DNA from 4 places in the Alteraurantiacibacter lauratis genome. Region 2 is predicted to be linked to each of the others. Evidence: predicted binding sites of a transcription regulator. Region 2 holds the regulator's gene; each other region holds the start of a gene.

Evidence for each region. The regulator LexA, encoded in region 2, represses DNA repair genes until DNA is damaged. The targets are predictions, from matches to a motif close to GTTCCNCNCTTGTTCT.
Region 1: a site for LexA is predicted at 5,227-5,242, ahead of WFP39_RS12310 (S24 family peptidase). Genes of this name have one in related genera too.
Region 3: a site for LexA is predicted at 4,635-4,650, ahead of WFP39_RS11950 (DNA recombination protein RmuC). Genes of this name have one in related genera too.
Region 4: a site for LexA is predicted at 6,727-6,742, ahead of recA (recombinase RecA). Genes of this name have one in related genera too.

What each region holds. Positions count from the first base shown of each region.
Region 1 is NZ_JBANRN010000013.1:73,868-81,822, forward strand. Features, by position in the region: gene cobT (cobaltochelatase subunit CobT) at 1-1,686, shown strand, start outside; gene WFP39_RS12285 (DUF2939 domain-containing protein) at 1,683-2,150, shown strand; gene cysS (cysteine--tRNA ligase) at 2,196-3,689, shown strand; gene WFP39_RS12295 (D-2-hydroxyacid dehydrogenase) at 3,686-4,627, shown strand; gene WFP39_RS12300 (hypothetical protein) at 4,677-5,042, opposite strand; gene WFP39_RS12305 (hypothetical protein) at 5,032-5,220, opposite strand; gene WFP39_RS12310 (S24 family peptidase) at 5,393-6,019, shown strand; gene WFP39_RS12315 (MBL fold metallo-hydrolase) at 6,078-6,725, shown strand; gene WFP39_RS12320 (MAPEG family protein) at 6,722-7,117, opposite strand; gene rpmF (50S ribosomal protein L32) at 7,310-7,492, shown strand; gene plsX (phosphate acyltransferase PlsX) at 7,522-7,955, shown strand, end outside.
Region 2 is NZ_JBANRN010000001.1:216,915-224,869, forward strand. Features, by position in the region: gene gltX (glutamate--tRNA ligase) at 1-320, opposite strand, end outside; gene WFP39_RS01005 (ComEC/Rec2 family competence protein) at 349-2,520, shown strand; gene lexA (transcriptional repressor LexA) at 2,555-3,250, opposite strand; gene WFP39_RS01015 (molybdopterin molybdotransferase MoeA) at 3,323-4,531, opposite strand; gene moaC (cyclic pyranopterin monophosphate synthase MoaC) at 4,528-4,998, opposite strand; gene trpC (indole-3-glycerol phosphate synthase TrpC) at 5,054-5,842, opposite strand; gene trpD (anthranilate phosphoribosyltransferase) at 5,851-6,816, opposite strand; gene WFP39_RS01035 (anthranilate synthase component II) at 6,813-7,415, opposite strand; gene trpE (anthranilate synthase component I) at 7,478-7,955, opposite strand, start outside.
Region 3 is NZ_JBANRN010000013.1:6,478-14,432, forward strand. Features, by position in the region: gene truA (tRNA pseudouridine(38-40) synthase TruA) at 1-483, opposite strand, end outside; gene fmt (methionyl-tRNA formyltransferase) at 480-1,382, opposite strand; gene recR (recombination mediator RecR) at 1,438-2,034, shown strand; gene def (peptide deformylase) at 2,086-2,652, shown strand; gene WFP39_RS11945 (formate--tetrahydrofolate ligase) at 2,758-4,422, opposite strand; gene WFP39_RS11950 (DNA recombination protein RmuC) at 4,668-6,086, shown strand; gene WFP39_RS11955 (hypothetical protein) at 6,092-6,829, shown strand; gene WFP39_RS11960 (TrmH family RNA methyltransferase) at 6,826-7,626, opposite strand; gene WFP39_RS11965 (HPr family phosphocarrier protein) at 7,633-7,911, opposite strand.
Region 4 is NZ_JBANRN010000011.1:34,358-42,312, reverse strand. Features, by position in the region: gene WFP39_RS10845 (cation:proton antiporter domain-containing protein) at 1-796, shown strand, start outside; gene WFP39_RS10840 (hypothetical protein) at 860-1,024, shown strand; gene WFP39_RS10835 (energy transducer TonB) at 1,110-1,814, opposite strand; gene alaS (alanine--tRNA ligase) at 1,838-4,492, opposite strand; gene WFP39_RS10825 (class I SAM-dependent methyltransferase) at 4,595-5,416, opposite strand; gene recA (recombinase RecA) at 5,579-6,649, opposite strand; gene WFP39_RS10815 (DUF4139 domain-containing protein) at 6,784-7,955, opposite strand, start outside.

The sequences.
Region 1 (7,955 bases), on a different contig from region 2:
GTGCCGATGCCGCCACGCACGCTTCCGGCAGCCGAAGCGCAGGAGGCGCGCGGCTTTGCCGACAGTTTCGCGCTGCGCCAGCGGCATCATAACGAGCGGCTGCACGCGCGCAACGCGCCAGCCGAACCGGCTGCACGCGCCTGTTACGATGCGGTGGAAACGGTGCGTTACGAGGCGCTGGGTGCCAATACTTACGCCGGGATGCGCGGCAATCTGGACGCGGCGACGCGAATGCGCGTGGCTGCCGATCCCATCACGCGGGCGACCAATGCTGACGAGGTGCCTGTGCAATCCGCGCTGGCCCTGCTGCTGCGCGAGAAGCTGACCGGCCAGCCCGTGCCCGAACCCGCGCGCGCCGGGGTGGAGATGCTGCGCGACTGGATCGAGGAGAAGGCGGGCAGCGATTTCGACCGGCTGGCCCATTCGCTGGACGATCAGCGCGCGTTCCAGACCTTGAGCCTCGATATGCTGCGGCACCTCGAACTGGTGAAGACCGAGGAAGATCACGACCACGACGAGCCCGAAGGCCACGAGGACAAGACCGACGACGGTGAGCAGCAGGACAGCCCCGACGATTCCGAAGGTTCCGACCAGCAGCAGACACAGATCGCGGCCGAGCAGACCGAGGGCGAAGGCGAGACCGAGGAAAGCGAAGCCACCGGGCAAGAGCAGGAGATGACCGAAGGCGATCCGGGCGAGGAGGGGGAGGAAGGCATGATGCCTGTGCGCCCCAACCGCCCGTGGACCGAATTGCCCGATACCTTCGATTACCGCATTTTCACCACGGCATTCGACGAAGTGGTCGAGGCGCAGGATCTGTGCGATTTCGAGGAACTCGACCGCCTGCGCGCCTATCTCGACAGCCAGCTTGCCGGGCTGGGCGCGGTGGTGACGCGGCTTGCCAACCGGTTGCAGCGCCGCCTGATGGCACAGCAGAACCGCAGCTGGGATTTCGATCAGGAGGAAGGTCTTCTCGACGCCGCCCGGCTGGCGCGGGTGATCGTCTCGCCCGGCCATTCGCTGTCCTACAAGGTCGAACAGGATATCGAGTTCAAGGACACGGTCGTCACGCTGCTGATCGACAATTCGGGTTCGATGCGCGGGCGGCCCATTTCGATCGCCGCGATCAGCGCCGATATTCTGGCGCGGACGCTGGAACGCTGCGGGGTGAAGGTCGAGATCCTCGGCTTTACGACCCGCGCGTGGAAGGGCGGGCAGAGCCGCGAGAAATGGCTGGCCGATGGCAAGCCGCCCGATCCCGGCCGCCTCAACGATCTCAGGCATATCATCTACAAGAAGGCTGACGAGCCGTATCGCCGTGCGCGCAAGAACCTTGGCCTGATGATGCGCGAAGGCTTGCTGAAAGAGAATATCGACGGCGAAGCTCTGCTGTGGGCGCACGAACGGATGCTGGGCCGGCGCGAGGACCGCCGCATTCTGATGGTGATTTCCGATGGAGCGCCGGTCGATGATTCCACGCTCAGTGTCAACAATGCGGGCTATCTCGAAACGCATCTGCGCAAGGTGATCGACTGGATCGAGAAGCAGAGCCCCGTTCAGCTGGTGGCCATCGGCATCGGCCATGATGTGACGCGCTATTACAAGCGGGCGGTGACGATCATGGATGTCGAGCAATTGGGCGGGACGATCATCGAACAACTGGCGGGCCTGTTCGAGGTGGAATGATGCGCGGTCTGCTGAAATTGGCCTTGCTTGCCGCGCTGGTGCTGGGCGGATGGTATGCCGCCTCGCCGTGGTACGCCATGTGGCGCATCGTGAATGCGGCCGAGGACGGCAATGGCGACGAACTGCGCGCCCGCATCGATTTCGACCGCGTCCAGGCGCAGATGAAGGCCGATTTGGCCGCCAGCCGCGATGATGGCGACACAGGCTTGTTCGACCGGATCGGCGACGGAGTGGTGAAGACCGTGGGCGGCGCGGCGATCGACACGCTGGTGACACCCGGCGGCATGGCGGTGCTGCTCGATGTCAGTCCTGCCGTGCCAGGTCAGGATCTGTCGTGGAGCGTTGCCTATGACGGGCCGAACCAGGTGCGCGGCGTGTCCACTTACGAAGACGGGACGCCGGGGCCGCAACTGGTGTTCGAGCGGCAGGGGCTGGCGTGGCAAATGGTGGGCCTGCGCCTGTAGCGCACGGCTTGACCGCGACGCGGCTTCTCCCCCAAAGGCTTTGCCATGACCACGCCGCTTTACCTGTTCAATTCGCTTACCCGCCAGCGGGAAATGTTCCAGCCTGTCCATGCGGGGGAAGCGCGTGTCTATTCCTGCGGGCCGACGGTCTACAACTACCCGCATATCGGCAATATGCGCGCCTATGTCTTTGCCGATCTTCTGGGCCGCACGCTCAGCTGGAAGGGTTACAAGCTCACCCACATCATCAACATCACCGATGTCGGGCACCTGACTGACGATGCCGATGCGGGTGAGGACAAGATGGAGAAGAGGGCCGCTGAAAAGGCGCAATCGATCTGGGATATCGCGCAACACTATACCGAGGCCTATTGGGATGATGTGAAGGCGCTCAATATCCGCCAGCCGAAAGAATGGACGATCGCCACCAAGTTCGTGCCGCAAATGATTGAATTTGCAAAAAGCATTGCAGACAAGCACTGCTACGAACTCGACAGCGGCCTCTATTTCGATGTTTCCACCGTGGCTGATTACGGCCGCCTTGCCCGTGCGCAAACGGAAGAGGGCGAGGGCCGGATCGAGGCGGTGGAAGGCAAGCGCAACGCGGCCGATTTCGCGATCTGGCGCAAGACCCCGCCGGGCGAGAAGCGGCAGATGGAATGGGACAGCCCGTGGGGCCGCGGCGCGCCCGGCTGGCATCTGGAATGCAGCGTGATGAGCGGGGCACTGCTCGGCTTCCCCTTCGACATTCACACCGGCGGGATCGACCACCGCGAAATCCACCATCCCAACGAGATTGCGCAGAATCAGGCCTTTTGCGGCTGCGGTAGCCTCGCCGAACCCGCGAATTCGGGTGCGAAGCTGTGGATGCACAACAACTTCCTCGTCGAACGCTCTGGCAAGATGAGCAAATCGTCCGGCGAATTTCTGCGCCTGCAATTGCTGATCGACAAGGGCTTCCACCCGCTCGCCTACCGGCTGATGTGCCTGCAGGCGCATTACCGCAGCGAGCTGGAATTCAGCTGGGACGGGCTGGAAGCGGCGCTGACCCGGCTCAAGCGGATGCTGATCGCGGTGGAGACCGCCAAGGCGCGCGTGGAGGAAATGCCGCAAGAACCCGAAGGCGGCTGGACGCTGGACGCGGCGCGCGGCGAAATCGGCGGCGCGCTGCTGCCGCTGCTCGCCCGCTTTGACGAGGCAATTTCCGATGATCTCAATTCGCCCCAGGGGCTGACCGTGCTGGAAGAAGTGCTGGGGATGAAGAAGCTTGATCCGTTGCACCGATTGCAGGCGATCGCCGCGATGGACGCGGTGCTGGGGCTGGGTCTGCTGACGCTGGATCGTGCAGACCTGCGCATCCGGCCAAAGGGTGCTGTGATTGACGCAGCCGAGGTGGAGGCGGTCATCGCCAGCCGCAAGGAAGCCCGCGCCGCAAAGGACTTTGCCCGTTCCGATGCCCTGCGCGATGAACTCAGCGCAAAGGGCGTGGAGGTGATGGATGGCGACCCGCTGGGCTGGGAATGGAAGCTTCCGGCATGACGATTGCCCTGATTGCCGCGCAGGCACGGCCGCTGCTCGAAGGGCGCTTGCCGTCACAGATCTCGCCGCTGTGGTGGGACAGCGGGGATGAGCTGGTGGCGCTCGCTCCGCAGGCCGAAATCGGCTGGTTCGACATGTTCGACAAGACCGCCCCGCTGGAGGCTATCCGGCGAGCGACCGGCCTCAAATGGCTCAATTCCTTCTTCGCAGGGGTCGACTGGCTGCCGCTGGCCGACCTGAAGGCGCGCGGTGTGCGGCTGACCAACGGGTCGGGCCTCAACGCCAACACCGTGGCCGAATTCGCGGTGATGGCAATGCTCGCCTTTGCCCGCGGCCATGCCGACATCGTGCGCGCGGGTGACCGGCACGAATGGCTCGCTCCGCGCATGGAAGGCAATCGCGAGCTGGCAGGCAGCAAGGTGCTGATCCTCGGCTATGGCGAGATCGGGCAGGCGATTGCCCGGATGCTGGCGGGTTTCCGCGTGGAGGTTGTTCCGGTGCGCCGGTCAGGCGCGGATGGAGCCTTGCGGCCCGGCGAATGGCAGGCGCGCGTGGGCGAGTTCGACTGGGTAGTGATGGCCATGCCCGGCACGCCCGACACGCGCGGGGTGGTCAGCGCCGACGTGCTTGCCCGCATGAAGCCAAGTGCTGTGCTGGTGAATATGGGCCGGGCCGATGCGCTGGATCAGGAAGCGCTGATCGCCGCGCTTCATGCAAGGCGGTTGGGCGGAGCGATTCTCGATCTGACCGATCCCGAACCGCTGCCGCCCGATCATCCGCTGTGGGATGCGCCCGGCGCACAGATCACCATGCACATGGCGGGCCTGCCCACGCTGGCCAGCAAAGTGGCGGCCGCGCAGCGCTTCCTTGCCAATTGCGAGGCCTATCTGACCGGTGCGCCGTTGGTGTCCGAGGTTGATCTGGATCTGGGTTATTGAGGCTGCGCAATCCCCCCGTTCCCGCGCGATGCGGGAAGGGGGCAGACGTTCAGCCTTCTTCCAGCAGCAGCAATTCGCAGGTGACGCGCAGCAGCGCCGGATGGGCGCGGTGATCCACTTCCACCACTGCGGCATCGGCCACCAACTGGCCCGGAATGGCGAATTCGTGTTCGGGCAGAAAGGCGATCAAGCACTCGCCCGCTTCCACTGCGGCATCGCCGGCAAATTCCAATTCCACCCGGTGCCGTGTGCCGGCAAAGGTGATGCTGGCCCAAGACGCCTCGCTGTGCCGGGTGATGGCGGCGTGGCCGCCTGCCAGTTCCAGCAGCGCCTCGTTCACGCGATCCGCCGTGCTGCGCCGCCTTTTGGGTGCGATGCGCGGGGCGAGGGGGGCGCTTTTTACTTCAATATGCATGGGTCCGCTCCCGGTATGCGTTCATGAAATGTTCCACTTTTTTTTCGGTCTCGAAGCGGGGCGTACGCCCGTTGCGAAGGTCCAGCACAAAGCGCGGATCCTGCGTGGCAAGGCGGCCAAAGCGTGTGGCCGGCATCCCCGTCCTTCGCAGGAAGACTTCGATTTTGCGGATCAGCATTGCGGGTTCCCCTTCTTGTGCTCGTTCATGCTGCGGGCCAGACTGGCGGCGGGCCAGGTGAGCCGGAGGCGCCGAATCGCCTCTGCCATATTGCTGTCGCCGCAAATCCTACTTGTCTAGGAAAAATACTTTGTGTAGAGCACTGAGCGACGCCAACGCGGGGACACAGGTCATGGAAGCACGCGAGACATTGGCGCGATTGGCGCGCGAGAGGGGCAGCAGCCTCGCGTCACTTTCGCGGATGCTGGGGCGTAATACTACCTATTTGCAGCAATATATCTCGAAAGGCAGCCCGCGAAAGCTGGAGGAGGACGACCGGCGCAAACTCGCCCGCTTTTTCGGTGTGCCCGAAACCGTGCTTGGGGCATCGCAGGAAAAATCCTACGACGAAGCGGCCGAGTGGGTGGAAGTGCCGCGTCTGGAGGTGGAGGCATCGGCCGGGCCAGGCGCGGCGGCGGATGCGGAAACCGTGTTCGATGCCTTCCGTTTCAGCCGCAAATGGCTGCGCGAACAGGCGCTGGAAGCGGGCAAGCTGTCGGCTGTCCGTGTCATCGGCGATTCGATGGAACCTTTGCTGCGCGAGGGGGATGATCTGCTGGTCGATACCCGCGCCCAGCCGTTTCGTGATGGCATTTACGTCCTGCGCCTGGATGGCAATCTGCTCGTCAAGCGGGTGACCGCGCAGGGTGCGGGCCGCTTCTCCATCCTCAGCCAGAATCTCGCCTATCCTCCGCTGTCGGTAGACGCACAGGATTTTGAACTGCTGGGCCGCGTGGTGTGGAAAAGCGGGCGAGTCTAGGCCGGAGGTTGCCATCTGCCGTGGCGCTTGCCACTTAATCCCGATGCAGCAAGCCCCCTTGAGAGCCGCCATCATCCCCGTGACTGCGTTCGAGCAGAATTGCTCGCTCGTCTGGTGTTCCCGGACCATGAAGGGCGCGCTGATCGATCCCGGCGGCGATTTGCCCCGGCTGAAGGATGCGGTGGCGCGCGCGGGGGTCACGCTGGAGAAGATCCTCCTCACCCACGGCCATGCGGACCATTGCGGGCAGGCCGGGATGCTGGCCGAGGAACTCGGCCTGCCGATCGAAGGGCCGCATGAAGCCGACCGGTTCTGGATCGCGCGGCTGAACGATGATGGCCCGCGCTTTGGCATGGATGCCCGCGTGTTCGAGCCGAGCCGCTGGCTCAAGGATGGCGACACGGTGTCGTTTGGTGAGGTGACGCTGGAAGTGATCCATTGCCCCGGCCACACGCCAGGCCATGTGGTGTTTTTCCACCGGCCCACGCGGTTTGCCTTTGTTGGCGATGTGCTGTTTGCCGGCAGCATTGGCCGCACCGATTTTCCGCTGGGCAACCATCAGGATTTGCTTGATGCGATCACCGGCAAATTGTGGCCGTTGGGCGATGATGTCACCTTTGTGCCGGGCCATGGCCCCACCAGCACCTTCGGGCAGGAGCGTCGCACCAACGCCTTTGTCAGCGATGCGGCACTGGCGCGCGGCTAAAGCGCGCCAAACGCCGCCAGCGCCGCCCAGACGGCCCACACCAGAAGTAGCGGGAAAGTCAGCATCATGCCGATCATGCGCGGCTTCACCGGCCCTTCCGCATCCATTCCCAGTGCATGCAGGACGCGCCCAGTCATGAAAGCCAGCGCGGTCATGGTCAGCAGCCACCCGTCCTGATCCGCCAGATCGAGCACCAGAATCAGCACCAGCGCAAAGGGCGTGTATTCGGTGAAATTGCTTTGCGCGCGCATCCGGCGGTGCAGCAGCGCGTGGCCGCCGTCGCCGTGGATAATCTTCTCGCTGACGCGCAGCTTGCCGCAGCGCCAACCCAGCCATCCGGCAATCAAGGCGGCCAAGGCTGCAGCGAGAAGTGAAATATGCAGATCGTCCATGGCAAGGTTTCCCCCGGTCCCTCTGTCGGCATAGGGGCAAGCATCTTGGCTTGCAACGCGGGCAGAATGGTCTATAGCGCGCGCCTTCGCCGCATCCCCGTGGGACAGCAAACGGCGCGCTTGCGCCGGTGTTCTGCTTGCCCTAGGGCGGCTGCCAACAGGTCTTTTTGATTTCAAGGAACAGGTGCCGAGATGGCTGTCCCTAAGAGAAAAACGTCGCCGCATCGTCGCGGCAACCGCCGTGCCCACGATGCGCTGAAGGTGGAAGCTTTCCACGAATGCGGCAATTGCGGCGAATTGAAGCGCCCGCACAATCTGTGCCCGGCGTGTGGCCACTATAACGGCCGCCAGATTCTCGAGCCCAAGGGCATTTAAGCTCTAAGGTTTCCGGGGGAATTGCGCTTATGAGCCTGCCGCGTATCGCGATCGATGCGATGGGCGGCGATGAAGGCGTGCGCGTGATGGTGTCAGGCGCTGCGCTTGCTCGCCGCCGTCACGACCGGTTCAAGTTTCTGCTGGTGGGTGACGAGGTGCGGATCAAGGCCGCGCTGGATAACCACCCCAATCTGCGCGGCGCATCCGAAATCCTGCATTGCGATGATGTGGTGGCGGGCGATGAAAAGCCCACCGCCGCGCTGCGCCGTGCGAAGACCACCAGCATGGGTCTTGCGATCAATGCCGTCAAAACCGGCGATTGCGGCGCGGCGGTGAGCGCAGGCAATACCGGTGCGCTGATGGCGATGAGCAAGCTGGCGCTGCGCACCATGCCGGGGATCGACCGGCCGGCGCTCGCGGCGCTGATGCCCAGCCTGGGCGACAACGATGTCGTCATGCTCGA
Region 2 (7,955 bases):
TCGAGCAATTGGTGCGCGACCTCGGCATGCCGGGCGGAACGGGCGAACTGGAACACCGGTTCCTCGTCCCCGCCAAGGCCCAGCCAGTCCAGTCCGTCAAAAATCGCCGCAATAGCCGCTTCGGTGGAACGCGCGCGGTCGGTATCCTCGATCCGCAGCAGGTATTTCCCGCCATGGTGGCGGGCGAACAGCCAGTTGAACAGCGCCGTGCGCGCCCCGCCAATGTGCAAATAGCCAGTGGGTGAGGGGGCAAAGCGAGTCACGACCGGGCGGGCGCCCATGTTCTCCGTGACTGATCCCGCTGCGCCGCCACTTGCCATAAGCTGTTGTTTCCTGTCCTATCCGATGATGGCAACACGCCCGACGCCACTGGTCCCTATGGGGGAGGAGACCGGCGATGCTGCAATGCGGCAATCGCCTTGGCTCAGGCGCGTCAATTTGTCCAGCATGGCGGACGACGCGGAAAGATTTCTCGAAGGCGCGGGTTTTGACCGCGGGCCGTGGCTTGCCGTGATCCTTGCCGGGGGAATAGCTGCGTGGCTGGTTCTGCCTGGCCCTGCCGCATGGCTGGCTGCGATGGCTGGGGGCATTTTCCTGTGTCTTGGCGCGCTTGCCGCGTGGCGCGGGCGGGAGAACAGGGGGCACCTCGTGATGGCCTGCGTGACGGCGGGGCTGGTCTTTGCCGGCGGTGTGGGCACAATCTGGGCGCGATCGACTTTGGTTGGCTTGCCCGGTATCGAGCGGGCGATGTTCGGCCGCTTCGATGCCCGCATTCTCCAGCGGATCGAGCAGCCGGCAGAGGGGCGCACACGCCTTGTGCTGGCCATCCGCGATCCTGAGACGTCCGAACCGATGAAGGTGCGCGTCAATCTGCCGCTGGCGATGGACGATCCAGCCTTTCTCCCCGGCGCGGTTGTGCGCGTACAGGCGCGACTGATGCCGCCTGCGCCGCCCATGCTGCCCGGCAGCTACAACTTTGCCCGCGCTGCGTGGTTTGAAGGGCTGGCAGCGACGGGTTCGGTCACGGCACCGCCAGTTCTGTTGGCGACGAGCCGGCAGGAATCGCTGCTGGCGGCCACCAAGCGACGCCTTTCGGCCCATGTGCGGGCGCAGCTTGCTGGCCCCGCAGGATCCATCGCAGCCGCGCTCGCGAGCGGAGATCGCGGTGCCATCAGCCTCGCGGACGAGGAGGCCATGCGCGATTCGGGCCTCACGCATCTGCTTTCCATCAGCGGACTGCATGTGACGGCATTGATCGGCGGAGCCTATCTGCTCGCTTTGCGGCTGCTCGCCTTGTGGCCGTGGCTGGTGCTGCGGGTGCGCTTGCCGCTTCTGGCCGCGGGTGTGGGCGCGGGGGCAGGCATATTTTACACGCTATTAACCGGAGCCGAAGTGCCAACGGTTCGCAGCTGCATTGCCGCGTTGCTGGTGCTGGGTGCGCTGGCCATGGGGCGCGAGGCCCTTTCGCTGCGGATGGTGGCCGCAGCAGCGGGGGCGGTATTGCTGCTGTGGCCTGAAGCGCTGGTGGGTCCGAGCTTCCAGATGAGTTTCGCCGCAGTGATCGCAATCGTGGCGCTGCATGGGGCGGAGCCGGTGCGCCGGTTCCTGGCCCCGCACGAAGAAAGTCTTGCCCGCAAATATGCGCGGCGCACATTCATGCTGCTGGTCACCGGGATCGTGATTGAAATCGCCCTGATGCCGATTGTGATGTTCCATTTTCACCGGGCCGGCACTTATGGCGCGCTGGCGAATGTGGTTGCGATCCCGCTTGTCACCTTCGTTTCGATGCCGCTGATCGCGCTGGCCCTGTTCCTCGATCTTGCCGGTCTGGGGGCGCCGGTCTGGTGGCTGGCGGGCAAGACGCTCGACCTCCTCCTCACAATTGCTCGGTTCACCGCCGATCAGCCGGGCGCAGTCAAGCTGATGCCGCAAATGGGCCGCGGGACATTTGCGCTGTTTGTCGTCGGTGGTTTGTGGCTGGCGCTGTGGAAAGGCAAGGCCAGACTGGCGGGACTGCTGCCCGTGGGGATGGCAAGCGTGATGATGGCGTTCACCCCGGTGCCTGATATTCTGATTTCGGGCGATGGGCGCCATGTGGGCATCACCGGAGAGAATGACGGGCTCCTCTTGCTGCGGCCAAGCCGCAGTTCCTATGTCACCGACAATTTCATGGAGCTGGCAGGGGTAAAGGGCATACCAATACCTTTGTCGGAATGGCCGGGCGCTGATTGCACGGGCGACTTCTGCGTTGTAACACTCAAGCGCGCAGGCCGCGATTGGCATATCTTGATGAGCCGCAGCCGTAACCAGGTGGCTGAAAGATCATTGGCGGCAGCGTGCGAGAGGGCAGATATTGTCGTTTCAGATCGCTGGCTCCCGTCAAGTTGCCGCCCGCGCTGGATCAAGGCAGACCGGCGCAGTCTTTCCGAAACGGGCGGTCTTGCGATCAATCTGTCTGGCCCAACAATGCGCAGCGTGGCGCAAGAGCAAGGCGAACATGGTTGGTGGCGTGGGGGTTAAGCTGCGTCTGGAGCCTATTCCCCCACGCAAATCTTCAGTGGTAGCGTCGCAGCAGGCCTGCAAGCCTGCCCTGAACCTGCACTTCGTGATCGTCATAGATCTGCGGATCATAGGCTCCATTGGCCGGATCAAGCCGGATCTTGCCGCCTTCATGTCGCAGATATTTGAGCGTTGCCTCTTCGTTGCGGATAAGCGCGACGACGATTTCGCCATCGCGTGCGGTGTTGGTCTTTTTCACCAGCGCATAGTCGCCATCGAGAATCCCTGCCTCGATCATGGAATCGCCGGACACTTCCAGCGCGTAATGTTCGCCTGAACCCAGCAGGGCAGCGGGCACAGGAAGTGATTGCTGCCCCTCCAATGCCTCGATCGGAACGCCAGCTGCAATCCGACCGTGGAGCGGCAAATTGATCACATCGTTGGCTGCGGACGGGACGGTGCGCGGCGCGCCCACATTACCCACCACCGCATCATTGGCCGCAGCCCGCATCCGCGGTGCGCGCGTGGCCGATACATCGTCGGGCTGCTTGAGCACTTCAAGCGCGCGGGCGCGATTGGCCAGTCGGCGGATGAAGCCGCGTTCTTCCAGCGCAGAAATCAGCCGGTGCACGCCCGACTTTGACTTGAGATCGAGCGCTTCCTTCATTTCCTCAAACGAGGGAGAAATGCCGGTCTCCTCCAGCTTCCTTTGGATGAAGACGAGCAGTTCACGCTGCTTGGCTGTAAGCATGGGCCTGTTCCCTGATCTTCCGTTCCAATACGGGAACGAACAAGGAACAATTATGAAACAGTCCCGCCCAAGTCAAGCGATACCGCCATTTTGGAGCAGATAGACCGGCGCGGGGGAACCTGCGGGGTGGGCTGGTGAGCCGGGTGGGCGGTAGATGAGCGCATTTGCCTGGCTGAGCACCCGCAAGGCGCTGCTGTCCTGTTCATCGAGCGGCGCAACTGCATCATCTGTGGCAATGCCTCGCAGAAATTCAGCCCTTTCGTGTGTTGCCGGAAGATCGCCTTCAACAAGCCGCATGACAGCCTGCGGCACAGGTGCGGCATGGCCGCCCATCCGGCGCAGCAAGGGGAGAAGAAAGAGCCATCCGGTGACGAAGCTCGATACCGGATTGCCCGGAAGGCCCAGGATCACCGTTTTCCCGCGCCGGGCCACCATCAACGGCTTTCCGGGTTTCAGCGCGATGCGCCAGAAATCGATCGTTGCGCCCCATTCCTCTAAAGCTGGCCGAACGAGATCGTGGTCTCCAACCGATGCTCCGCCGCTGGTCACTATGACATCAGCGGCGGAGGCACATTCCAGGGCGGCAAGCAGATTGGCCTTGCGGTCGGCTACCGGGCCGATCCGCTCCACCGCGGAGACATAGGGAGCGGCCATCGCGGCGAGCATCGGTCCGTTGCTGGAAGGAATCTGGTGCGGCAACGTGGCGGCGGGATCGCTCGCCAGTTCGTCCCCGCTGTCGATGACGGCAAGCGAGGGGCGGCGGAACACATCAACAATGCCATGCCCGCCCATCAGGGCGAGCGCGAGAGCAGCCGGGGAAAGCGAGGTCCCTGCATTCAGCAGCGTATCGCCCGCAGCGAAATCGAACGCGGCGCGGCGGATATGCTTTGCCTCGGCCTTGGTGCCGGTGATTGTGCTGAGCTGATTGCCATCAATGCGCGCATTCTCTTGCAGCAGAATGGCTTTCGCCCCGGCAGGAACGAGCGCGCCAGTGGAGATGCGCACGGCCTGACCTGCCGTCAGATTGCCGGTAAACGGGTGCCCCGCCGCGCTTTCGCCCACGAGCTGCCAGGGGCCTGTCAGGTCACCGGCGCCGACGGCATAGCCATCCATGGCGGACAAATCGGTTGCAGGCTGGTTGCGGCGGGCAATTAGGGGTTGGGCCAGAACACGCCCGCTTGCACTTGCGGTCGGCACGCGCTCTGTGCTCGTGGGAGCGACCGCGGCAAGCAGCCGGTCCTGCGCCAATCGCCAGTCAAGCAAGCCGCACGCCTTGCTCATGCCGCGCGCCAGTCCCCGCTTTTGCCTCCGGTCTTTTCGATCAGACGCAGATTCTCGATCACCATGCCCTTTTCCAGCGCCTTGGCCATATCATAGATTGTCAGCAGCGCCATCGATGCAGCAGTGAGCGCCTCCATCTCAACGCCGGTCTTGCCGGTCAGGGAGGCGCGGGCGAAGACGGCGATCCCCTCGGCCTCGAAAGTGAAATCGACCGCTACCGCATCCAGCGCAAGCGGATGGCAGAGTGGAATGAGATCCCCCGTTCTTTTGGCGGCCATGATCCCGGCGATACGGGCCGCTGCCAGAACATCGCCCTTGGGGCCGGAACCCTCGCGCACAGCGGCAAGCGTCGCGGGCGACATACGGATGAAGCCAGCAGCGGTGGCACTGCGGTCGGTCGGAGATTTGCCGCCGACATCCACCATGCGCGCGGCACCGCTATCGTCGAGATGGGTAAGCTTTGTCATAGCGGGGCCATGCCAGATTGAACCGGCCTTGCACAGATGCCTGCAGGTTACAGCTTCACCCGCCCAGCAGCGCCCGCGTGGCCGCGGCAACATCGCCTTGCCGCATCAGGCTTTCCCCCACCAGAAAGGTGCGCACTCCGGCGGCGGCAAGGCGCAGGCAATCCGCGTGGCTGTTGATCCCGCTTTCCCCCACCAGCAGCGTGCCTGCAGGCGCAAGCGGGGCGAGTCGTTCGGTGGTTCCCAGATCGGTTACAAAGGAACGCAGATCGCGGTTGTTGACCCCGATCAGGCGCGAGCGGAGGCGCGCGGCGCGTTCCATCTCGGCCTCGTCATGCACTTCCACCAGCACATCCATGCCGCGCTCGGTCGCGGCGGCCTCGATCTCGGCCATGACGCCATCTTCCAGCGCGGCAACAATGATGAGGATGGCGTCGGCCCCGATCGCGCGGGCCTCGGCAACCTGCCAGGGATCAACCATGAAATCCTTGCGCAGAACCGGCAGGTCGCACGCCGCGCGGGCGGCAACCAGATAATCCTCGCTTCCCTGGAAATAGGGCGCATCGGTGAGCACCGAAAGGCATGCCGCACCCCCCGCCTGATAGGCGCGGGCATGGTCGGCGGGTGCGAAATCGGCCCGGATCAGACCCTTTGACGGACTCGCCTTCTTGATCTCGGCAATCAGCGCGAATCCCTCTGCCGCCTTGGCGCGCAGCGCCGCTTCGAACCCGCGCGGGGCGGATTGGAGAGCGGCGGCGGCGTCGAGATCCGCCAGTGAGGCGAGCGCCTTGCGCTGCGCTACTTCACCGCGCTTGGTGTCGCAGATTTCGATGAGCTTGTTGGTCATGGTTCCGGTTACTTGCACGCGGCGATCCAGCAATCGAGCAGCGCCTTGGCAAGCCCTTTGTCGATGGCTTCGGCGGCTTCCTCAACACCTTCGCGCCAGCCCGCTGCCTCGCCCGCTACGATCAGCGCGCCTGCCGCATTCAGCAGCACGGCATCACGGTATGCGCCTTCCTCGCCTTCCAGAAGACGACGCAAGGCGGCCGCGTTGAATGCTGCATCGCCGCCGCGAATGGCATCGAGCTTGTGGCGGGCAAGACCGGCGTCATCCGGCAAAACGGTGTCAGAAATCCCATCAATGCCAAGGGTCGCAACCCGACTTGGCCCGGCAATGGAAAGTTCATCCAGCCCTTCCATCCCGGCGACAATCATCACCTTGTCCATGCCAAGCAATTGCATGGCATCGCGGTATATGGGGACATAGGCAGGGTTCGCGATGCCGATAAGCTGGCGCGATACGCCTGCCGGATTGGCTATGGGCCCCAGCAGGTTGAAAATCGTGCGGCGCCCAATCTCCCGCCGGATCGGCATCACCCATTTCAGCGCGGGATGATGTACCTGCGCAAACAGGAAGGCAATGCCTATATCGGGCAGCGTCTGTTCCGCCATTTCGCCCGCACGCGACAGATTGAGTCCCAACGCCTCCAGCGTATCCGCTGCGCCCGCCTTGGAACTGGCCGCGCGGTTGCCGTGCTTCGCCACCGGCACGCCGCAGGCCGCCACCACAAGCGCCACCGCAGTCGAGATGTTGAGGCTGTGCTGTCCATCGCCGCCCGTGCCGCAGACGTCTATCGCGTTGGCCGGGGCGGTGATGCGCTTCATCCGGGCACGCATCGCGCTCGCGGCTCCGGCAATCTCTTCCGCAGTTTCGCCCCGGTCTGCCATGTCGATCAGCAATTCGCGGATTTCGGCATCGGCCATCTTGCCGTCGAGCATCTGCCCGAACAGCAACTCTGCCTCGGCAAAGGACAGGCTCATGCCGCGATGGCTTTCGGTGCGATCCCGCACATCCGCACGAAATTGGCGAGCAGGGCATGGCCGTGTTCGGTCGCGATGCTTTCCGGGTGGAACTGCACGCCGTGAATCGGCAGGTCGCGGTGGCGGAAACCCATCACCGCGGTGCCATCGATCCCCGGCGTTTCGCTGGTCGCGTTGACGAGCAGGCAATCAGGAATGTCTTCCACGATCAGCGAGTGATAGCGCGTGGCGGTGTAGGGGCTGGGCAGGCCGGCGAACACGCCGGTCCCGTCATGGGTGACGAGAGAGGTCTTGCCATGCATTAGCCCGCCGCGCACCACCTTGCCGCCGAAATACTGGCCGATCGACTGGTGGCCAAGGCAAACGCCCAGCAATGGCAGGCCCGCATCGGCACAGGCACCGACCAGCGGCAGGCTGATCCCGGCTTCGTTCGGGGTGCATGGGCCGGGGGAGAGCAGCACGCCCGCAGGCTTCAGCGCCAACGCCTCTTCCACGGTGAGCGCATCGTTGCGCACCACCTGCACGTGCGCCCCCAGTTCCATCACGTAATGGACCAGGTTGAAGGTGAAGCTGTCGTAATTGTCGATGACGAGGATCATGGCTGCGCCCTATCGGCCCGAAGCGGGGTGAGCCGCAAGGGTATTAATGGCGGTAGTCGCGCTCATTGCCCGAACTCCGGCTCGGCTGCCACGCGCGCGGCCTCGCGCGCGGCGGCGACCAGCGCGCTGGCCTTATGGCGGCATTCGGCAGCTTCATAGGCAGGATCGCTGTCGGCGACGATGCCGCCGCCCGCCTGCACATGCATGACGCCGTCCTTCACAACGGCCGTGCGCAAAACGATGCAGCTGTCCACCGAACCATCGGGCGCGAAATAGCCGACGCCGCCCGCATAAGGCCCCCGCGTTTCGGGCTCCAGTTCGGCAATGATCTGGCAGGCGCGCACCTTAGGCGCCCCCGAAACCGTACCTGCCGGAAAACCTGCGAACAGCGCATCCAGCGCGTCCTTGCCCGGCGCCAGCTTGCCCACGACATTGCTGACGATGTGCATGACATGACTGTAACGTTCGATGGTGTAGCTGGCGGTCACCTTGACGCTGCCCGCTGATGCCACGCGGCCCACATCATTGCGGCCGAGATCG
Region 3 (7,955 bases), on a different contig from region 2:
GTGGACGGACCGGAAAGTGGTGAAATCGTGCCGCCCGACAAGGCTTTGCGCGGCCTGGTGCATCGCCTTTGCATCGAGCGGGCGGGTAACAGCCCACGCCTTGCCTTTCTCCAGCGTCAGCGGCGCGCGGCGGTTGACGATGCGGTATTCATAGGCCCGGCCAATGCAGGAAAAGCGCGCGTGCCAGTCGTCCGGCTTCACCTCGCAGGCCAGCACCGCCACCGGATCGGGCTTCAGATGGTAATTGAGCGCTTCCATCAGGCGGAAAGGGTCAAACGGCTTTTCAACATCGATATGCGCCACCATGCCCAGCGCGTGCACCCCGCTGTCGGTGCGCCCGGCGGCATGCATCCGCACATCCTCCCCCGTCACACGGAAAGCCGCTTCCTCGACCGCCTGCTGCACGCTTGGGCCGTGGTCCTGCCGTTGCAGGCCCATGAACGGGCCGCCGTCAAATTCGAGCGTGAGGGCAAAGCGGGTCAATGGAGGCGCGTCCCGGCGGGAATGGGAAAGCCGCGCAGCAGGTCGGCGGTGGGCATGGCGGGCCGCCCGGCGCGTTGCACAATCGTGGGCCGGATTGCGCCAGTGCCGCAGGCGGTGGTGAGCGCTGCGTCCATCACGGTGCCGGGTTCGCCCGCCCCCTCTACAATATCGGCGGCAAGAACGCGGAAACGCTCGCCCTGCCATTCGAACCAGGCGGCGGGATGGAACGCGCGCACCTGCCGTTCCACCTGCGCGGCGGAATGGCGGAAATCGAGCCGGGTTTCCGCTTTTTCTATCTTGTGCGCATAGGTAACCCCCTCGGCTGGCTGGGGATGGGCCGGGTAGCCTTCGAAATCCGCCAGCACTTGCACCACCAGCGCGGCGCCCATTTCGGCCAATTCGGCGGTCAACTCTGCGCAAGTCTTGCCATCCACGCTCGTGCGCGCTTCGGCCCGCACCGGCCCGGTATCGAGGCCAGCTTCCATCTGCATGATGCCAACCCCCGTTTCCGCATCACCCGCCAGAATCGCGCGCTGCACCGGGGCCGCGCCCCGCCAGCGGGGCAGCAAGCTGGCATGGATGTTCACGCAGCCCAGCCGCGGCGCATCGAGCACCGCCTGCGGCAGGATCAGGCCATAGGCGGCCACCACCGCAATATCGGCATCAAGGGCGGCAAATTCGGCCTGCTCCGCCGCGCCTTTCAGGCTGGCGGGATGGCGCACCGGAATGCCCAGCGCCTTTGCCGCCTTGTGCACCGGGGTAGGCGTCAATTCCTTGCCGCGCCGCCCGCCGGGGCGCGGGGGCTGGGTATAGGCGCAGATGACATCATGCCCCGCCGCGACCAGCGCGCGCAAAGCGGGCACCGCGAAATCGGGGGTTCCCATATAGATGATGCGCAATTTTTGCATGGGGCGGTCTTTGCCTTTCCTTGGGCCTCGCCCTATCTGTCTGCCCATGGCATCGCAAGAGATCGAGACGCTGGCATCAGCGCTGGCAAAATTGCCCGGCCTTGGCCCGCGCTCTGCCCGGCGCGCGGTGCTGTGGCTGGTCAAGCGGCGCGAAACCGCGCTGCTGCAGGTGATCGAGGCGCTGGTTGCCGTGCGTGACCGGCTGGCCGAATGTCCCACTTGCGGCAATGTTGACACGCAAAGCCCCTGCGCGATCTGCACCGATCCGCGCCGCGATGCCCGTTCGCTTTGCGTCGTGGAGGATGTGGCAGACCTCTGGGCGCTCGACCGGGCAAAGCTGTTCACCGGTCGCTACCATGTGCTGGGCGGAAGGCTGTCGGCGCTGGACGGCGTGCGGCCCGAAGACCTCACCATCGACCGGCTGCTGGCTCGCGTTGCACAAGGCGGCGTGGACGAGGTGGTGCTGGCGATGAACGCCACGCTGGAAGGGCAGACGACCGCGCATTACCTTGCCGAGCGGCTGGAGGTCTATCCCGTGCGGATAACCCAACTGGCACATGGCCTGCCGGTGGGTGGCGAGCTGGATTACCTCGACGAAGGGACGCTGGCGCAGGCGCTGCGGGCGCGGCGGCCGGTGGGTTAGGCAGGGCGGGGGAGCCTTGCGAGCGCGCCCATCCGCTACTAAATGATGGTCATGGCCATCCTAGAAATCCTCGAAGCGCCCGATCCGCGCCTGAAAACCGTCTCCAAGCCCGTCGACACGTTTGACGAACAGCTCAAGGTCCTAGTCGATGACATGTTCGAGACGATGTATGCCGCCAATGGCATCGGCCTTGCCGCGATTCAGGTGGGCGTGCCGCTGCGCCTGCTGGTGATCGACCTCCAGCCGGAAGACCCTGATGCCGAGCCGGAGCCCTGTGATCATGATGGCCATCACCATCATCACCAACCGACCAAGCGCGAACCGCGCGTGTTCGTGAACCCGGAAATCCTCGATCCTTCGGCCGAAACCAAGAGCTATCAGGAAGGGTGCCTCTCGGTGCCCGATATCTATGCCGATGTGGACAGGCCCGCGACATGCCGCGTGCGCTGGCAAGACCTTGACGGCAATGTGCATGAGGAGGCGATGGACGGCCTGATGGCGGTGTGCATCCAGCACGAGATGGATCACCTGAACGGCGTGCTGTTCATCGACCATCTCAGCCGCCTCAAGCGCTCGATGGCGCTCAAGAAGCTGCAAAAGGCCCGTCAGGCGGCCTGAGGTTGAATCTTCTCCCCCACAAGGGAGACTTTTCCCTGCACGGCAAACGAAAGGGCCGCTCCATTGCTGGAGCGGCCCTTTGCTGTCAGGCAATCCGGTAAAGGCTTAGAACAGCCCTTCGATCTGACCGTTTTCGTCGAGGTAGATTGCTTCCGCACTCGGCACCTTGGGCAGGCCCGGCATGGTCATGATCTCGCCCGCAATCGCCACCACAAAGCCCGCACCGGCTGACAGGCGCACTTCGCGAATCGCCACGTCGTGGTTTTCCGGCGCGCCCAGCGCGGTGGGATCGGTGCTGAAGGAATATTGCGTCTTGGCCATGCAGATGGGCAGGTGGCCATAGCCCATGTCTTCCCACTGCTTCAGCTGGCTGCGGACGCCGGCGGGAATGGTCACCGAACCCGCGCGGTAGATTTCGGTGCAGATGGTCTCGATCTTGTCGGCCAGCTTCATCTCGGACGGATAGAGCTGGTTGAAATCGGGTGCGCCAGCATCGGCCTTGGCCGCCACGATGCGCGCCAGCTCCTCCGCACCCGCGCCGCCTTCGGCCCAGTGCTTGCAGATCACGGCTTCCGCGCCGAAGCTTTCGGCCATTTCCTTGATCACGGCCAGTTCGGCATCGGTATCAAGATAGAAGTGGTTGATTGCGATGGTCGGCGTGATGCCGAACTTCTTCAGGTTTTCGATGTGGCGCTTCAGGTTCACTGCACCCTTGCGCACGGCTTCCACGTTCTCGCCCTTGGTCAGGTCAGCCTTGGACACGCCGCCATTCATCTTGAGCGCGCGCACCGTGGCGACCAGCACCACCGCATCGGGCTTCAGGCCCGCCAGACGGCACTTGATGTCCATAAACTTTTCCGCGCCAAGGTCGGCACCGAAACCGGCCTCGGTCACGACATAGTCGGCCATGCGCAGCGCGGTCTTTGTGGCGATCACGCTGTTGCAGCCATGGGCAATGTTCGCGAAGGGGCCGCCGTGCAGGAAGGCGGGGCGGTTTTCCAGCGTCTGCACCAGATTGGGCAGGATCGCGTCCTTGAGCAGCACGGCCATCGCGCGCTCGGCCTTCACATCGCGGCAGAAGACCGGGGTCTTGTCGCGGCGGTAGCCGATGATGATGTCGCCCAGCCGCTTTTCGAGGTCTTCGAGGTCAGCGGCGAGGCACAGGATCGCCATGATTTCGGACGCGACGGTGATGTCGAAACCAGTTTCGCGCGGGAAGCCGTTCGACACGCCGCCCAGCGGGCCGACAATCTGGCGCAGCGCGCGGTCGTTCATGTCGATCACCCGGCGCCAGGTGACGCGGCGCAGGTCGAGATCGAGCGAATTGCCCCAGTAGATGTGGTTGTCGATCATGGCCGACAGCAGGTTGTGCGCGCTGGTGATCGCGTGGAAATCGCCGGTGAAGTGCAGGTTGATCTCGTCCATCGGCATCACCTGGCTCTTGCCGCCGCCCGCGCCGCCGCCCTTCACGCCGAAGCAGGGGCCGAGGCTGGGTTCGCGCAGGCACAGCAGCGCCTTCTTGCCGATGCGGTGCAGCGCGTCCGACAGGCCGACCGACGTGGTGGTCTTGCCTTCGCCCGCTGGGGTGGGATTGATTGCGGTGACGAGGATCAGCTTGCCGTTTGCCGTGGTGGGCAGGGCGGCGGTGTCGACCTTGGCCTTGTACTTGCCATAGGGGATCAGCGCGTCGTCGGGCACACCGGCGTTCTTCGCCACTTCGGTGATGGGGATCAGCGTCGCTTGGCGGGCAATCTCGATATCGGTGGGCATCGGGGCGTCCTCTCGTGTCTGGCGGGATGTGACGTCCCGCACAAGTTTCACCAGTCCATTTCACAGCCGCGAAAATTTCGCGAATCTGAATTTGTAAGCACCCCATACAATTTTGCGGGCGCGTTTCTCAAGCGGATTGTGCGTCCGCCGCGCGATAGGCAGGGTGGGGATAAGCGGCCAGCGCGCTTGTGCGGTCGCTCTGCCTGCGTTAGGTTCCCTTTTCGTTCCCATAGTGCCGGATGTTTATGGATCCCTTGTTACTCCTCGCCGCCGTGCTTGTCGCCCTGTTGATCGGCGCGGCGCTCGGCTGGTTTTTCGCAAGCCGTCCGCTGGCTGATCTCAAATCTGCCGCGGCTGAACGGGAGGAGCAGGCGAAGAAGCTGGTAGTCGATCTGGCGACGATGAGCGAGCGCGCGGCACGCGCCGATGCGCTGGCCGCTGATCTGGACCGGGCGCGTGGCGAGAAGGAAGGGCTGGCTGCACGGCTCGCCACGCTGGAAGCCAATGCCGCGCATTTTGAGGAACAGAAGCGGCTTCTCATCCAGGCGCGCGAGGATTTGCTGAAAGAGTTCCAGAACACAGGCCATGCGGTGCTTACGCGCGCGCAGGAGGATTTCCTCAAACGCGCCGATGAACGCTTCCGCCAGTCGGAGGAGAAGGGCGAGGAGAAGCTGAAGGCGCTGCTCGCCCCGGTGGGCGAACGGCTCAAGACTTACGAGGAGCAGGTGCGCACGCTGGAGGAAAAGCGCGTCGATGCCTTTGGCCAGCTTGCGGGCGTGATCGAGGAGATGCGCAAGGGGCAGGAGGAGGTGAAGCGCGAGGCGCAGCGGCTGGGCAATTCGCTCACCAACGCGCCCAAGGCGCGTGGCCGCTGGGGCGAACGGGCCTTGCAGAATGTGCTCGAACAATGCGGCCTGTCGCAGCACACCGACTTCATTCTCGAACACTCCATGGAAACCGATGGCGGGCGGCTGCGGCCCGATGCCATCGTGCATGTTCCGGGCCAGAAAAAGCTGGTGATCGACGCCAAGGTCTCGCTCAACGCCTATCAGGCCGCGTTCGAGGCGGATGACGATGCGGAACGGCGCCGCCATCTGGAACTGCACGCCAAATCGATGCGCAATCATGTGCAGACGCTGGGCAGCAAGGGCTATCAGAACCAGTTCGAGGAAGCGCCCGATTATGTGGTGATGTTCGTGCCGGGTGAACATTTCGTCGCCGCCGCGCTCGAAACCGATCCGGAGCTGTGGGATTTTGCCTTCCGGAACGGTGTCTTGCTCGCCACGCCCACCAACCTCGTCGCCATTGCCCGCACCGTGGCGCAGGTCTGGCGGCAGGACAGGATGGCGAAGGAGGCCAAGGAAATCGGCCGCATGGGGGCCGAACTGTATGACCGCCTGCGCGTGGCCGCCGAACATCTAAAGCGCGTGGGCGGCGGGCTGGAAACGGCGGTGGCGAATTACAACAAGTTCGTCAGCAGCTTTGAACGCAATGTGCTCACCAGTGGGCGGCGCATGGCGGACAAGGGGTTGGAAATCAGCCGAGAGATCGAAGAGGTCGCGTTGGTGGAATCGCTGCCCCGCTATGGCGATGCCGATGCGTCCCATACACCGGAACGGGATGAAGCCACCGCCGTTGGGCAGGCATTGCCGCCGAAGGAGTGAATGCCATGACAACCCCCATCCGTCTCTCCCTTGCCTTGCCGCTGCTGCTGCTGGTGGCTGCTTGCGACCAAGGGGATGCGCCGCCTTCTGCCATGGCAACGCAGGAGACCGCTGCCGCCGCCGGCACGCCGGAGGAATTGCTGACCCGCTATACCGCCCTGTCGCCCGCCGGAGAGTTTGCGCCGAAGGACGATTGCCTCAACCTCGCAGGCGCGCCGGAGTTCCGCCGCGCCTTGGCGCAGGCAGTGATTGCCCGCGACACCTATGCGCTGCTGGCGCTGGCCGATCCGGCCATTGGCCTCGATTTCGGCGGTGGGAGCGGGCTCGACACCCTCCGCGCGCGGCTGACCGATCCGGAATACGGCCTGTGGGAAGAACTGGAAGCGATCCTGCCGCTGGGTTGCGCCGCCGGCACGGATGGCAATTCGCTGACCATGCCGCATTATTTCGCGGCCGATATCGGCGAGCGCGATCCCTATGCCACCTATATCGCCATCGGCAGCGATATTCCCCTGCGTGCCGGCGCGTGGGATGATGCCGAAGTGCTGGCGAATGTCGGCTGGCAGGGTGTGGAGGTGAGCGAATATCCAGGTGAAGGCGCGTCCTTTGCCTCGGTTATCACATCCGACGGCCGACAGGGCTTCGTCGCCATGTCCGATCTGCGCAGCCTGATCGATTACCGCCTGCTCGCCAATCGCGGCGACGATGGCTGGAAAATCACCATGCTGATCGCAGGCGACTAGGGCTCCAGCCGCGCCAGAACCTCGTATGCCAGCACGGCCGCTGCCACGGCGGCGTTGAGGCTGTCGGCGCGGCCCTTCATCGGCATGGTCACGCGCAAGTCGCAGGCGGCTTCGTACTCCTCCGGCAGCCCGCGCGATTCGTTGCCCACCAGCACGAAGCACGGCGCAGCGTAGGGTGCGCCGCGATAGGGGATGGCATCGCGTAAGGACGCCGCCACCAGTTGCCCCGAACCGGCGCGGAGCCACGGAAGAAAATCCGCCCAACTGGCCTGCGCGATTGCTTGCGTGAACACTGCGCCCATGCTGGCGCGCACCGCCTCCACGCTGAAGGGATCGGCGCAATCGTCGATCAGGATCAGCCCGCCTGCTCCTACGGCATCCCCGGTGCGCAGCATCGTTCCCAGATTGCCCGGATCGCGCAGCGCCTGCGCCACCAGCCAGATCGGCGCGGCACCGCGATCAAGCCGCTCAATCGAGGTATCGAATTCGGCAAACACGCCCGCGACAGCCTGCGGATTGTCCTTGCCGGTGATCTTGGAAAGGATGTCGGGCGTCGTTTCGATCACCTCGCCGCCAGCGGCCAACACTGCGGCTTCCAGCGTTTCCAGCAAGCGATGCGGGTCGCGCGCGCTGCTCATCACCAGCACTTGCGGCACATGGCCGCATTCCAGTGCATCGGTAAGCAGGCGCAACCCCTCGGCCAGAAACTGGCGCGCGGCCTTGCGGTGCTTTTTCTCGCGCAGGGCGCGCAGCGACTTGACGGTCGGGTTGGAGAAACCGGTTATTTCGCGGCGCACGCGGCGTTACCTATCTTCGCCAAAACCGTCTTCGACGAGGGCAACCAGTTCGGCAAGGCGCGCCTCGGCCTCGTCCCCGACCACGCGGATTTCCACTTGATCGCCCATTGCTGCGCCAAGCATCATCAGTCCCAGTATCGAATTGCCGTTCGCCTCGTGCCCATCCTTCGCAACGGTCACGCGCACCCCGTCCATTTGCGCCACCGCGCCCACGAACTTGGCGCTGGCGCGGGCGTGCAGGCCGCGCTTGTTCACTATGCCAACGGTTTTCGCTGCTACTGCCAGATTACCCTCCCCCAAAGGCGCGGCTGTGGAGCCGTCTGGTTGCC
Region 4 (7,955 bases), on a different contig from region 2:
GCTGCTGCGGCTGATGGGCGCGCGGCGCGGCACCGCCACCGAAACCGGCATCATGATGGCCAGCCCATCGGAAACCACGCTGATCGTACTCGCCGCCGCCACGCAGGCGATGCTGGTGGATGCGGCCACCGCGCAATTCTGGCAGATCGTCACCGCAATCGGCCTCACCGTTACCCCGCTGCTGGCCAAACTGGGCAATATGATGGGCCGCCGGGTGGAGCCGGCCCCGCCTCCCGATGAAACGGGGGAGAAGGACGATATTCCGCGCGTGATCGTGATCGGTCTTGGTCGCGTGGGCCGGCTGGTGGCGCAGATGCTCGATCGCCACGGACAGGCCTATGTCGCGATCGATTCGGATCCCGACATGGTGGAGAAGGCGCGGCGCGAAGGATACAAGGCGCTGTTTGCCAATGCCGCACGCGGCGATGTGCTCGACCGGTTGGTGATGCCGGGCTGCCCCGCCGTGATCCTGACCATGGACGAACACGTTCTGGCCCAGCGCATCGTGCGCCGCCTGCGTGCCGCCAACCCGGATCTGCCCATCATCGCCCGTGCGCGCGACAGTGTGCACGCCGCCGAACTCTATCGCAACGGGGCGAGCGTTGCCGTGCCCGAAACGCTGGAAAGCAGCCTGCAATTGTCCGAAGCTGCGCTTACCGAACTGGGCGTGGCTATGGGCCCGGTGATCGCCAGCATCCACGAAAAGCGGGACGAAATGCGCGAGCGGATCATGCGCGAAGGCGGCCTGGACGAAAAGCCGCGCCTGCGCAGCCTGTCAGCCAAGCCAGAGGTGTAAACGCGGGCTTTGGCCGGGCACTATTGCTCGTCTTGCGCATTGGTTGGAGGAAGGAGATGCAACATGACCAACCCCGCCAAGCCTGAAGATCAGCCGGCCAAGACCAAGGCTGATTTGCGCGAAGTGGCAGACGCCGGCCCGGATAAGGGCCGCGACCGCCGCGATATGGACAACACGCCGCGCGGCAGCGAAGGCGATACCCGACGCGCTTCGGGGATGAAACGCTAGGGAGCTATTCCGCCAGCAACCACCGCGTGGCGAATACAAAGGGGCGGTTGTCGGGCGGGCTGTTCAACCGGGCCACGCGGCGCACTTAAAAGCAGGTTTCATAGGCAAGGCGCGCCGTATTGCTGGAGAACATCGGGCGACAGCTTGCCACCCGCCCGCTTTCCCGGAAGGTCACCAGCACCGCGGCCCGGCCCTCCAACCCTTCGCGCAGGGCAGCAAGCGGATATTCCATTCCAGCCAATGCCACATCGGCTACGCGCAGGCTCTCTTCCGCCGGCGGCAGTGGGAAAAACCCAAACCGCACCGCCATGCCCTGATAAGGAAAGCCGGTGCTGACATAGAAGCTGCGTCGTCCCGACTGGGCGCGGTCGCTTTGGTAACGCACGATCAGGCGATAGGTCGCGGCCGTGTAATCCAGCGCCAGCAGCGGATTTTGCACGAAGCGGCCATGTGCCAGAGCATGCGCGCACAGCGCCTGCCCAGCCGCCTCCAGGAGAGAAGAGCATCCTGCCGTGCAGGCTGTCACCGCGCCTGTGGCGTCGACTGTCAATTCCAGCGGCAACCCGTCCAGCCCATCACCAAAATTACTGGCGAAGGGACTTAGCACCGCGTCAAGATTACCCAGATCAAGTAACCCTGCGCCGGTGACATCGAACCGGTCTTCCGTGAACAGCAGCGATGGCGGGGCAGCCGGTGGAGGCGGCGGCGGACGGGAAATGCGCGGCGCGGACGCCGCGATGTCCTGCGCTTCAACCGCAGGGGCAAATCCGCCCAAGACCGCCCCCGCCATCACGGCGAGAGCCGCCCATCGCCTCACGCCAGCAAGGCCTTCGCGGCTGCAATCGCGGCTTCCGCCTTGTCACCATCGGGTCCGCCGCCCTGCGCCATATCGGGTCGGCCGCCGCCGCCCTTGCCGCCCAGCGCTTCCACACCCGCACGCACAAGATCGACAGCGGAAAAGCGCGATGTCAGATCTTCGGTAACCGCAGCAGCAAAGGCCGCCTTGCCTTCGTTCACCGCGCAAATTGCGGCAACCCCGCTGCCCATGCGCTTCTTCGCCTGGTCGAGAAGCCCGCGCAGTTCCTTGGGATCGAGCCCATGGAGCACCTGTCCGGAGAATTTCACTCCGCCGACTTCCTCGTCCGCCGCCGGGGCCGCGCCGCCACCGCCGCCCAGCGCCAGCGCCTTTTTCGCCTCGGCCAGTTCACGCTCCAGATTGCGCCGTTCGTCCACCAGCGCGGCGACGCGTTCAAGCACCTCGTCAGGCGCGGTGCGCAGCGTGGCGGCTACCGCCTTCAGCGTTTCCTCGCGCCCTACGACCCACTGCCGCGCAGCCTCACCCGTCAGCGCCTCGATCCGGCGCACCCCGCTCGACACCGCGCTTTCGGACACGATCCGCAGCAGGCCGATATCGCCTGTGGCGCGCACATGGGTGCCGCCGCACAGTTCGACCGAATAATGCCGCCCGGTGCCCCCGGCATTGCTGCGGCCCATGCTCAGCACGCGCACTTCCTCGCCGTATTTCTCGCCAAACAGCGCCATCGCACCTGCGGCAATCGCGTCGTCGGGGCTCATCAAACGGGTGGTGACTTCGGCATTGTGGCGGATTTCGGCGTTCACCTCGGCCTCGATTGCGGCAATATCCTCCGCTGTCAGAGGCTTGGGATGGCTGAAATCAAACCGCAGCCGATCATCCGCGACAAGACTGCCCTTCTGCGTCACATGATCGCCCAGCCGGTTGCGCAGCGCCGCGTGCAGCAAGTGCGTGGCGGAATGGTTGGCGCGGATGCGGTCGCGCCGTTCGGCATCGACCTTCAGGTGCACTGTGTCGCCCACTTCCACCGATCCGTGCGTGATCCGGCCGTGATGCGCATGCAGACGGCCGAGCGGCTTGGATGTGTCCACCACCTCCAATTCCAGGCGCTTGTCACCCGTAATGCGCCCGGTATCGCCGGTCTGCCCGCCGCTTTCACCGTAAAACGGCGTCTGGTTGGTGATGACGACCACATCCTGCCCGCTGTCGGCGCGGGCCACTTCCTTGCCATCGACAACCAGCGCCACCACGCGGCCTTCGCCTTCGGTGCTGGCATAACCTGTAAATTCGGTCGCGCCTTCGCGTTCGGCAATGTCGAACCACACTTCGCTGTCGGCCGACGCGCCGCTGCCCTTCCACGCGGCGCGGGCGGCGGCCTTCTGCTGCGCCATGGCGGCGTCGAACCCGGCCTTGTCCACGCCAATGCCGCGCGCACGCAGCGCGTCTTCGGTCAGGTCATAAGGGAAGCCGTAGGTGTCGTAGAGCTTGAACGCGGTCTGGCCCGGCAGGCTGTCGCCTTCGCCAAGGCTGGCGGTTTCCTCGTCCAGCAGCCTGAGGCCCTTGTCGAGCGTCTGGCGGAAGCGGGTTTCCTCGCGCTCCAGCACTTCCTCGATCAGGGCTTGGGCGCGCGGCAATTCCGGATAGGCCTGCCCCATTTCCTGCACCAGCGCGGGCACCAGGCGGTGCATCAGCGGCTCGGCCGCGCCCAGCAGGTGCGCGTGGCGCATGGCGCGGCGCATGATCCGGCGCAGGACATAGCCGCGGCCTTCATTGCTGGGCAGCACGCCGTCGGCAATCAGGAAGCTGGTCGAGCGCAGATGATCGGCAATAACGCGGTGGCTGGCGGCCTTGTCCCCCTCGGCCTTGGCGCCGCTCTTGTCCTCGCTCGCAGCGATCAGCGCGCGGAAGGTGTCTGTCTCGAACACCGAATGCACACCCTGCATCACCGTGGCGATGCGTTCCAGCCCCATGCCCGTATCGATGCTGGGGCGCGGCAGATCGCCAACGATCTGGTCGGCTTCCTGCACATGCTGCATGAAGACGAGGTTCCAGATCTCGACGAAGCGGTCGCCATCCTCATCGGGCGAACCCGGAGGGCCACCGGCAATTGCGGGACCGTGATCCCAGAAGATTTCCGAACACGGGCCGCACGGGCCATCCGCGCCCATGGCCCAGAAATTGTCCTTCGTGGCGATGCGGATGATGCGGTCTTCGGGCAGACCGGCGATCTTCTTCCAGAAGCCAGCCGCCTCGTCATCGGTGTGATAGACGGTGACGCACAGACGATCCTTGTCGAGGCCCAGTTCCTTGGTCACCATGCCCCAGGCAAGCTCGATCGCGCGTTCCTTGAAATAGTCGCCGAAGCTGAAATTGCCGAGCATTTCGAACAGCGTCAGGTGCCGCGCGGTATAACCGACATTGTCCAGATCGTTGTGCTTGCCGCCGGCGCGCACGCATTTCTGGCTGCTGGCCGCGCGCGGAGCAGGCGGGGTTTCCAGCCCCGTGAACACGTTCTTGAACGGCACCATGCCCGCATTCACGAACATGAGCGTCGGGTCATTATACGGCACCAGCGGAGCCGAAGGCATGACCTGGTGATCGTTGGCCGCGAAATAATCGAGAAAGGCCCGGCGGATGTCGTTGGTGGATTGCATGGCAGTTGCGATTAGTTTGTGCGCGCGCGCGGGACAAGCGGATTAAGATGCGCTCTGTAATCGGGCGGTTGCATGAGTGGCGCTTTCTGGCTCCGCAGCGGCTCAGGCCTTGCGCGCCGAAACGATCCACCCCGCAGCCGGCATGGCGACGAGCCCATCGGCAAGGTTGGCGCGGGCAAGCTGGCCCACCCGCTCGAAGAAGGCGGCGCGTTCCTCGTCCGTCATGGCCTGCGCCGCCTTGGCTGCGGGGCCGATACTGGCGAAGTAGTCGACCGCATCGCTGACAGGATCGTCGCCCGCGCCGACAATCATGGGAAAATCGAACGGATCGATGGCAACCGCCTCCCACCCGGAGCCTTGGAGAATGGAGGCCACGCGCGCCCGGTCGGCAAAGGCAAAGGGGCCGGGCGCTTCGGGCGGCGCCGGTGGCAAAGGTTGCGGCAACAGGCGCGCGACATCAGTAAAGAAGGGGTTCTCTGCCGGAGAGCGGAAGCACGAAAACAGCAGATGTGCGCCGCTGTCCGCAAGCGCCGCCAGATGGCCGAATGCGGCCACGGGATCTTCGAAAAACATGACCCCGTGGCGGGATATCAGCAATTGCGGGGCAAAGCCTTGCGGCGCCTCCCACTGCGCGGCGTCGGCCAATTCGAACGCGGCATTGGCAAGGTTGGCACCGCGATCGCGTGCGGTAGCGACGAGATGGGGCGAGATATCGACGCCGATGACGCGCGCCGGGGCACGCGCCCGCGCCACCGCCAGCGCCAATTCGCCCGCGCCGCATCCGATATCCAGCACCTGCGCAAAGGCCAGACCGCGAAGGCGCTGAAGCAGCTTTTCGGTGACGGCAGTGAAGCTGCGGTCGGTGCGCCGCCATTCCGCAGCCCAGGTCTGCCCCTGCCCGCCTTGCCAATCGCTCTTGTCCATCCCCGCCCCTTGCTGGTTTGCCGTTATAGGTTTGGGAAATAGGGGCCAAGCGAGGTCGCCGCAAGCGCGCCGGGAAAGCCTGTTACCATGCAAAAGGCCGGCACTCCGCGAGGAACACCGGCCCTTTCCGTTTGCCAACGCCGAAAAGCCCGGCGTCCAAAATCAATCCTCCAATGCGTCATCCTCGGCATCGGGGCCGGTCATCATTTCTTCGGCCACCTTGTCGGTGCGGGTGCGGATAGCGGCTTCCAGACGTTCGCAGACTTCGGGATTATCCCTCAGGAACTGCTTGGCATTTTCGCGGCCCTGCCCGATCCGGATCGAATCATAGCTGAACCACGAGCCGGACTTCTCCACCAGACCCGCCTTCACGCCGAGATCGAGAATCTCGCCGATCTTGGAGATGCCTTCGCCATACATGATGTCGAATTCGACCTGCTTGAACGGCGGCGCGACCTTGTTCTTCACCACCTTCACACGAGTCGTGTTGCCGATAATATCGTCGCGGTCCTTGATCTGGCCGGTGCGGCGAATGTCGAGCCGAACCGAGGCGTAGAACTTGAGCGCATTGCCGCCGGTGGTGGTTTCCGGATTGCCGTACATCACGCCGATCTTCATGCGCAGCTGGTTGATGAAGATCACCATGCACTTGGAACGGCTGATCGAGCCGGTCAGCTTGCGCAGGCTCTGGCTCATCAGGCGGGCCTGCAGGCCGACATGGCTGTCGCCCATTTCGCCTTCGATCTCGGCACGGGGCACCAGCGCGGCAACCGAATCGACCACCAGCACATCGATGGCGTTGGAACGCACCAGCGTGTCGGTAATTTCCAGCGCCTGTTCGCCGGTATCGGGCTGCGAGACGATCAGTTCGTCAATATTGACGCCCAGCTTCTTGGCATAGACCGGATCGAGCGCGTGTTCGGCATCGACGAAGGCCGCGGTACCGCCCGCCTTCTGCGCTTCGGCAATCACATGCAGTGCCAGCGTGGTCTTGCCGGAGCTTTCGGGGCCATAGACCTCGATCACGCGGCCCTTGGGCAGGCCGCCCACACCCAGCGCAATATCGAGGCCCAGCGAGCCGGTAGAAATCGCTTCCACCTGCATCGCTTCCTTCTGGCCCAGCCGCATGGCCGAACCCTTGCCAAATGCGCGGTCAATCTGCGCGAGAGCTGCGTCGAGAGCCTTCTGACGGTCCACCTTGGATTCCTCTACCAGTTTCAGACTTGCAGCCATGACACGGCCCCCTTCCGGTTAACAAGAGTTGCGATCAACTTTCCAACTGGAATGCGTTGTATCTGCTTTGTTCCATAAGAACAAGGGGAGAACGAAAATTCCGCATGACAACCGCAAAAGGGCAGAAATCGGCGTTATTGTGCGGTGGCGGGGCGCACGTCCCAGGTCACTTCGCGCCGTCCGTTTGCCGGAACGGTCACTTCGGTGATTCGCTGCCCATCCTTCAACGCACTGCCGAACCGGCGGAAGGCCCAGTCCGAAGGGAAGCCCGCCGCCACCCGCACCGTCACAGAATGCGGATTGGCATTGGTGAGCGTGGCGCGCATCCGCGTCCAGCCGCCCTTGGCGTCACCCGGATCATGCGCAGTCAGCCGTTCGCACTGGTGCATGACCTGCGCGGAGGAGCCGACCGAGAATTCCACATCCTGCCCGCTGGCATAATCGCGTAGGTTTTCCTGCCCCACCAGCAATTCGCCCGCCGGGCCGGGTTCGAAAAGCGCCAGCGGGCCGGATGGCAGCGCCACGCCAAGGCCGTGTTCGCGATCATTCACGGTCGAAAACAGGATCAGCGTGTCGCCAAACTCGCTCATCTCGCCCCATGGCGTACAGGAGACTTCGTAGACATAGCGCCCCCGCACCGCATCCCGATCGAGGAAGGCAATCTGCTTCAGCCCCTGTGCCGCCACGGTGAGCCGTTCAGGAACGCGGTAGAGTTTCAGATCTCCCAACTGCTCCTCTGTAGCGAGCCACCCGATGTCCTGCGCCGTGATGCTGTCAATGGTCACCGCTTCCATCCGCATCATCATCGGGGCAGCCATTTGCGGCGGCGGAACCGCACCCCAGCCGCCCTTGTCATAGGATGGCACAGGCGATCCTGCCGCCGTGCTGCCCAGCGGATAGCAGGTAAGCGCCAAACGCCGCGCCTCTGGCGGATCGCTCAGCTCCTCAAAATCGCTCACGACATTCAGCGTGCCTGCTACGGCCATAAGCTCCGCATTTTCAAAGCTCTGGCCGTTGTCGTTGAGAATCGTGAGCCAGCTCACCAAGCGCAGGTGCACGTCGTTGCTGCCCCGCCCCTCCTGCAAGGTGGCGACATAGTTGGCCTGCCAGTCGAACCCCCAGGCAAGATAGGTGAGCGTCACGGTATAGGTTCCGCCCGCCTCGTCACGCGTGTCGATCGAGAACACCGGCTGCGCAGACAGGCCCGCAGGTGCCGCGTCGAAAGACAGGCGTTCGGGCACACCGGCGCAGCGCACCGCTTCGAAGCCGGCATCGGTTTGCAGCACCAGCCCGCCATCCGCGCGGG